2 regions of the Pallidibacillus thermolactis genome follow, and region 2 is predicted to be linked to the other one. Evidence: a T-box and tRNA genes for the amino acid it is inferred to sense, from the RefSeq annotation. Region 2 holds a T-box; the other holds one or more tRNA genes.

Region 1 (3,420 bases), on a different contig from region 2:
ATTTACAATAACATTCACTTGTGTCATTAACTCTTGGATACTGAATGTCCCTGCAATAACGTATAAAATAAGAATTCCACCAAGTAAACAAAGACCACCGAATACGGTGATTAACATCGATTTCAATGCACCGTATCTTGATTTCTCGCGTTCGTACCAATAACCAATAAGTAGGAAAGAAGAGAAACTAGTGAGTTCCCAAAACGTATACAGGACAATGAGGTTGTCTGATAGTACAACTCCTAACATCGCCCCCATAAATAATAGTAAATACATATAAAAGGTATTTAATTGCTCTTTATCTTTATTTAGATAATAAATAGAATATAAAACGACAAGGGAACCTATTCCTGTTATCAGTAAGGCGAAGAGTATCCCTAAACCGTCTAATCTAGCAGTAAAATCTACATTTAATGAGGGAATCCATGGCAAACTTCGAACTATTTCCTTCCCTTGTAAAAGAGTAGGTATAAATTGAATAAAGTAAATAAATAAGATGACTGGAATGAACAATACGATCCAGCCTGTATGTATTTTTCTTAAAGATTTATAAAAAATAGGAACAAAAAACGCAAAAATAAATGGCATTAAAATAGCTAAATGCAACGCTGACATTTGAAACCTCCTTCAGTAATGATCACAACAGAGAAAACATGAACAATTTTTATTTTTAGTTCATATTTTTAATTACAATTTAAAATAATTTGTTTCTATTTACTTTAATAATATTAGAGTGTGTTAAGATGGTTAAAATTATGATTTGATCAAACTAGATCGTATATTAAATCTTCAATTTTTATGAATAGAAAGGAAAAGAATTTGTAACAATAAAAATAAAAATGATGGTGGTAATATGAATAAAATCATAATTTCACTTGTTATATTTTTAGCTTTATTTTTTTGTGCATGGCTTATCAATAAGAATTCAGTAAAATATAATGAATATGAAAATCAAGCTCCAATAGAAAACATTCCCTTGTCAACCATTAATGAAGTAGAAGCAGAGACACAAGAACCCGACAGTCAATCACCAACAGTTAAAAAGGAAAAACAATTTGGACCTCGAGAATATGTAAAACTTCGCTATCCTTAAGTATTTCCCCCTTTCTTAAACAAAAAGGCAGTCAACAAAGAAAGAAACTGATTTTTTAGAAAAAAACAATACAAATAAAAGGAGTCTATCAAATAGGGTATAATGAACCCAGAATGACAGACTCCACCTTAAGATTATATTCGTTTATACTAATACTTTATCAAATACTGTAAATGTTTTCAATAATAAATTATATATTTCCTTTAATATGAAAAAAGTCCAAAATCCTTATATCAAGAATTTCAGACCTTTGGATGAGCCGTAGAGGATTCGAACCTCTGACCCTCTGATTAAAAGTCAGATGCTCTACCGACTGAGCTAACGGCTCATGTTTGTATGTTTTCACTTGTTCAAAACAATTCTTCGGCATCCTGTCTAAGTGAATGGCTGGGCCGGCTGGATTCGAACCAGCGCATCACGGAGTCAAAGTCCGTTGCCTTACCACTTGGCTACGGCCCATTGATAATACAATAGTTATTCTTCCAACATTACTAAAGGGAATACTTTCTAATTGAATTTGATATCAATGGTGCCACTATTATTTGAAATGGTGGAGGGGGACGGATTCGAACCGCCGAACCCTGAGGGAGCGGATTTACAGTCCGCCGCGTTTAGCCACTTCGCTACCCCTCCAGAAGTTATATGTTTTAATATATGCCGACTGCAGGACTTGAACCCGCAACCTACTGATTACGATTCAGTTGCTCTACCAATTGAGCTAAGTCGGCAAAATGTAATTAGTTCATTGGATTTGTTTTTCTATTGTCGTCCCGCTCTCAGTAAGTTTATCAAGTAGCAATTCGAGCGGTACGCTGTTGTATTGCTGCGCAGATTATTCGTTCGTGCTCTACCAATTGAGCTAAGTCGGCAAATTGTAAACAGCTCATTGGATTTTTTCTTATTTTGTGCTACTCTCGATAATATTATTCAAGTAGAAGTAACATAAGACTCTATTAACACTTTTAATGGTGGAGGATGACGGGATCGAACCGCCGACCCCCTGCTTGTAAGGCAGGTGCTCTCCCAGCTGAGCTAATCCTCCAATTGGTGACCCCTACGGGATTCGAACCCGTGTTACCGCCGTGAAAGGGCGGTGTCTTAACCACTTGACCAAGGGGCCGTACAAATATTTATCTCTCAAGCTGACGTTTTTTATTATATCGAGAATGGACATGTTTGTAAAGAACGAAATTGAAGTTTAAATTTTCAAACATTTACTTTCCTAATCCTCTACTCAAATCACATGTTAGTTTTTTTCCTTTACTCCACAATATAAATAGGGAATATAAACTTTGTGCTCACTATAAAGCAATGATTTTTTACTGCTGAAAGATCGGGACATCATTCCCACTAAAATCTAATACCAGAATCTACAAAACGCTTCATACCTCGTGTTCTATATTTAATTTCGCATTTAAACATTTCCTTGTTCGAGTGAATCAACTATTTATGCTCGTATACAGCATCAGCAAAAGAGTAATTAGTCGGAAGGAACACGAATTCGTTATAATGTGTGTTCAAACGAGTAACTGAAGTCCAAATATTTTTTTGCGTACACTTGTAAAAATAATTCGGTGAAACTCTGTATCAAGTCTATGGAAGTCTCTTTCCTTTCCATCCTGGCCAACCATTCGTTCTTGTATAACTAAATTATTATTAATGCGGTAAGCTTTCTTTGGAATAATGTTTACAGGCTATTCCACAATCTCTTTTTCCATAAAAAAGCGCATAAATGTTGCCTCTTCCATTAGTTGTAAATCAATCTTTCCTAAACTCCACGAATAGGTGTTCTTGAAATATTAAGTTTTGGGCGAAGTCTATTTCACTTATTGCTTGACCCGACTTCAGTTCTAAGAACATGATAGCATCCTTTATAACTCTATAAGATTAATCTTTGTTGTTTTTCCTGGTGGTATAGTAAACATTATAATTTGCTCCCCGCAAAATTTTATGATCCCCAAAATGCAAACGGTTTATATTTGTAGTATACGATCAAACATTTTTATATAGGAATTCATTAAAGTTTTGGAATAATAAATTTAAAAAAAGCGATATCCTATACTGGATATCGCTTAAGCCTTTCGTAAGCTTCCAGCCGGACTTGAACCGACGACCCCTTCCTTACCATGGAAGTGCTCTACCTGCTGAGCTATGGAAGCATGGCTCCGCAGGTAGGATTCGAACCTACGACCGATCGGTTAACAGCCGATTGCTCTACCACTGAGCTACTGCGGAATAACAAAAATTTTTTACAAAATTATTTAATTTTAAATTAATAGTATAAAATAGCCTGGCAACGTCCTACTCTTGCAAAGGGGAACCCTTCA
Region 2 (3,420 bases):
TGAGTGTAAAAATATATTGAAGGGTTATGAACCTGAACTTGTTTTGAAAAACAATAGTATCGATGTCCATTATGTTCCATGTCGATTACGGGTTATGGAAGAGGAACGAAAAAAAGCGGAACAACTTATTCAATGTTTATATATGCCCAAAGAAACATTGGAAGCCTCTTTAACGAACATCATTTTAGATACACCGAATCGTATTAAAGCCGTTCAGAAGGTTGAACAATTTATTGCCAATTATGACGGGAAAAACTTCCAAAAAGGGTTTTATTTTTACGGAGCCTTCGGGACAGGGAAAACGTTCTTGCTTGGGGCAATTGCCCATGAATTAGCGGAAAAAGGCATTCCTTCCATTATTGTCTATGTACCGGAATTGATCCGTGAAATGAAACAAGCGATCGGGAATCATACGTTAGATGAAAAACTAAATATGTTAAAAACAATACCGGTTTTAATGTTTGATGATATTGGAGCGGAGTCTGTCTCAAGTTGGGCACGGGATGAAGTCATTGGTCCAATTATGCAGCATCGAATGTTGGAAAAACTCCCGACCTTTTTCACATCGAACTTTGACTTAGAGCAATTACAACAACATTTAACATACTCCCAAAGGGGAGAAGAAGAAGTCGTTAAAGCAGCCCGTATAATTGAACGTATTCGCTATTTGGCAGAGCCAGTTCCAATTGACGGGGAGAATAAACGGCAGTAATCTGTATTCAACCGAATTGTATGTTCTAATTTGATTACCCGAGCTTGATTTACTGAAAAGGAACTGTTCACGAGACTAAATGTTTAAAAAAAGAAAACGTACTTCTAAAACGTCCAAGCCCCCCATATATATGAAAACAGGAATGCCTCACAGGGGGGACGAAGTTTGATTAAAATACAATTTCAAAATAGAGAAGAATTGGATTTTTTATATAGTTTATTTAAAAAATCCGATTCAAACATGATCCAAGTCCAAAAAGGTTTTCATGACCTAACGATCCAAATGGATGACCAAAATCGAGAAAAAGGACTTTTGATCATACATAAACAACTGAAAAAACTAATTATGCATAAAAAAAGGGTAGATTGGTGCAAACGAGTGATTCAGGAAGAGTTTTTTTATACGGATGAAGACGAGCAAATGCAAATTATTAATATACTCTTCTCCATATTGGATGGGAAACGAAAGGATCTTACGGTTGATATGAATCATGAACAAGAAGAACGACAAATTGATCATGCTTTAAATGAACTATTATTTCATAATCGTTCTTTTTCCTTTGATGCCTTTGTGATGTTTCGATTAAGAACGTACTTGGAAAAATTGTCTTCCTATATTGAAACGGCCATTGATGAATATAAAATGGAACAGGATTACCAAGCGTTTATTCATTATCTTCGCAGTTTTTTAATGAATCGAAAACCACAAATGAAAACGATCTATTTAGTTCATGATGATGGCTTTACTTTTTTTAATGAACAAAAACAATTGATGAAACGGTCTGAACTCAATAAACGGATTGACCGGAAATTGCTTTCTGACCATCCTGTCTATGTTGATTCGATTACGATTGCCCCTCTTATATCGATTGCACCAGAACATATTTATTTATTTACTGACCACCCTGATTTCGGTATCATTCAAACATTAAAAAATATATTTGAAGAAAAAATTACGATTCTTTCGTTACGTGAGTTTAGCAATTATTCTATTTCTAATAAATTTTAAAAAATGTGCATTCCAATGCAAGAAGTTCATTTGCTTCTTGCTTTTTATATTTAAAATGATTATAATACTATCATATAAAAATGAAATCATCATTGAAAAGTAATGCGAAGGACATGGGTTATTTATTACGGTTTACAGAGAGGGAAGTCGTGGCTGGAAACTTCCTAACACGGATAAATAACTTACCACCTTTAAACTTCAACTGTGAACGGCAAGTCCTAGTAATAGTTGACGGTACCAACCGTTATTGGAACTGAGCCACAAAGGATCGATATATTATTGTACTTTGTGGGAATCAGGGTGGAACCACGGGTAAATTCAACTCGTCCCTAGCTTTAGGGACGAGTTTTTTTTTCACAGTTATTCATTCAAGGAGGTAAAGATGATGTCAGATGTCATTCAAATTCAATTTCCGGACGGTGCAGTGAAGGAGTTTCCAAAAGGGGTAACAACGGAAGATATCGCTCAATCTATTAGTCCTGGATTGAGAAAAAAAGCGTTAGCCGGTAAGTTGAATGGAACATTATTAGATTTAAGAACTCCAATTGAAGAGGATGGAGAAATCCAAATTTTAACGGATAAAGATGAAGAAAGTCTTGATATTATGCGCCATAGTACAGCTCATTTAATGGCACAAGCGATTAAACGTCTTTTTCCTAATGTGAAATTAGGTGTAGGACCAACAATTGAAAATGGTTTTTACTATGATGTTGATGTAGAACCAGCGATTACACCTGATGATCTTCCAAAAATCGAAAAAGAAATGAAAAAAATTATTAGTGAAAATCTCGAGATTAAACGGATTGTGGTGAGTCGTGAAGAAGCCATTCAAAAGTATAAAGAAATTGGGGATGAGTACAAATTAGAGCTGATTGAAGCTATTCCGGAAGATGAAACCGTTACTTTTTATGAACAAGGTGAATTTTTCGATTTATGTCGTGGTATCCATGTGCCTTCAACTGGTAAAATTAAAGAATTTAAACTGTTAAGTATTGCTGGTGCTTATTGGCGCGGCGATAGTAACAATAAAATGTTGCAACGAATTTATGGAACTGCCTTTTTCAAAAAAGCAGATTTGGAAGAGTATTTACGTATACGTGAGGAAGCAAAAGAACGGGATCATCGAAAACTCGGTAAAGAACTTGATCTATTTTCCATTAACCAATTAGTAGGACAAGGTTTACCATTATGGCTTCCGAAAGGGGCGACCATCCGCCGTACAATCGAACGTTACATTGTTGATAAAGAAATTGAACTAGGATATGACCACGTATATACACCAGTGTTAGCTAATGTTGATTTGTATAAAACAAGTGGTCACTGGGATCATTATCATGAAGATATGTACCCACCAATGGATTTAGGTGATGGCGAGGAATTAGTGCTTCGTCCGATGAACTGTCCACATCATATGATGGTGTACAAAAATGAACCACATAGTTATCGTGAACTGCCGATCCGTATTGCAGAACTCGGAATGATGCATCGCTATGAAATGAGCGGAGCATTATCTGGATTGCAACGGGTTCGTGGAATGACTTTAAACGATGCACATATTTTCGTTCGTCCTGATCAAATACACGAAGAGTTTAAACGAGTTGTCGAGTTAATTTTGGAAGTTTATAAAGACTTCAATATTACAGATTATCAATTCCGTCTATCTTATCGTGATCCTGAAGACAAGGAAAAATATTTCGACG

Evidence for each region. The T-box of region 2 lies ahead of thrS (threonine--tRNA ligase). A T-box ahead of a tRNA ligase gene usually reads a tRNA of that ligase, here a tRNA-Thr.
Region 1: it has a tRNA-Thr gene. The T-box ahead of thrS (threonine--tRNA ligase) is inferred to sense a tRNA for this amino acid. The anticodon was not compared.

What each region holds. Positions count from the first base shown of each region.
Region 1 covers NZ_JAOUSE010000061.1:353-3,772, reverse strand. The annotation lists gene OEV82_RS14175 (Na+/H+ antiporter subunit A) at 1-615, opposite strand, end outside; gene OEV82_RS14170 (hypothetical protein) at 854-1,093, shown strand; tRNA gene OEV82_RS14165 (tRNA-Lys) at 1,349-1,421, opposite strand; tRNA gene OEV82_RS14160 (tRNA-Gln) at 1,478-1,552, opposite strand; tRNA gene OEV82_RS14155 (tRNA-Tyr) at 1,642-1,726, opposite strand; tRNA gene OEV82_RS14150 (tRNA-Thr) at 1,749-1,821, opposite strand; tRNA gene OEV82_RS14145 (tRNA-Val) at 2,060-2,135, opposite strand; tRNA gene OEV82_RS14140 (tRNA-Glu) at 2,139-2,213, opposite strand; tRNA gene OEV82_RS14135 (tRNA-Thr) at 3,180-3,252, opposite strand; tRNA gene OEV82_RS14130 (tRNA-Asn) at 3,254-3,328, opposite strand; rRNA gene rrf (5S ribosomal RNA) at 3,382-3,420, opposite strand, start outside.
Region 2 covers NZ_JAOUSE010000021.1:32,496-35,915, forward strand. The annotation lists gene dnaI (primosomal protein DnaI) at 1-712, shown strand, start outside; gene ytxC (sporulation protein YtxC) at 878-1,720, shown strand; T-box leader at 1,814-2,054, shown strand; gene thrS (threonine--tRNA ligase) at 2,106-3,420, shown strand, end outside.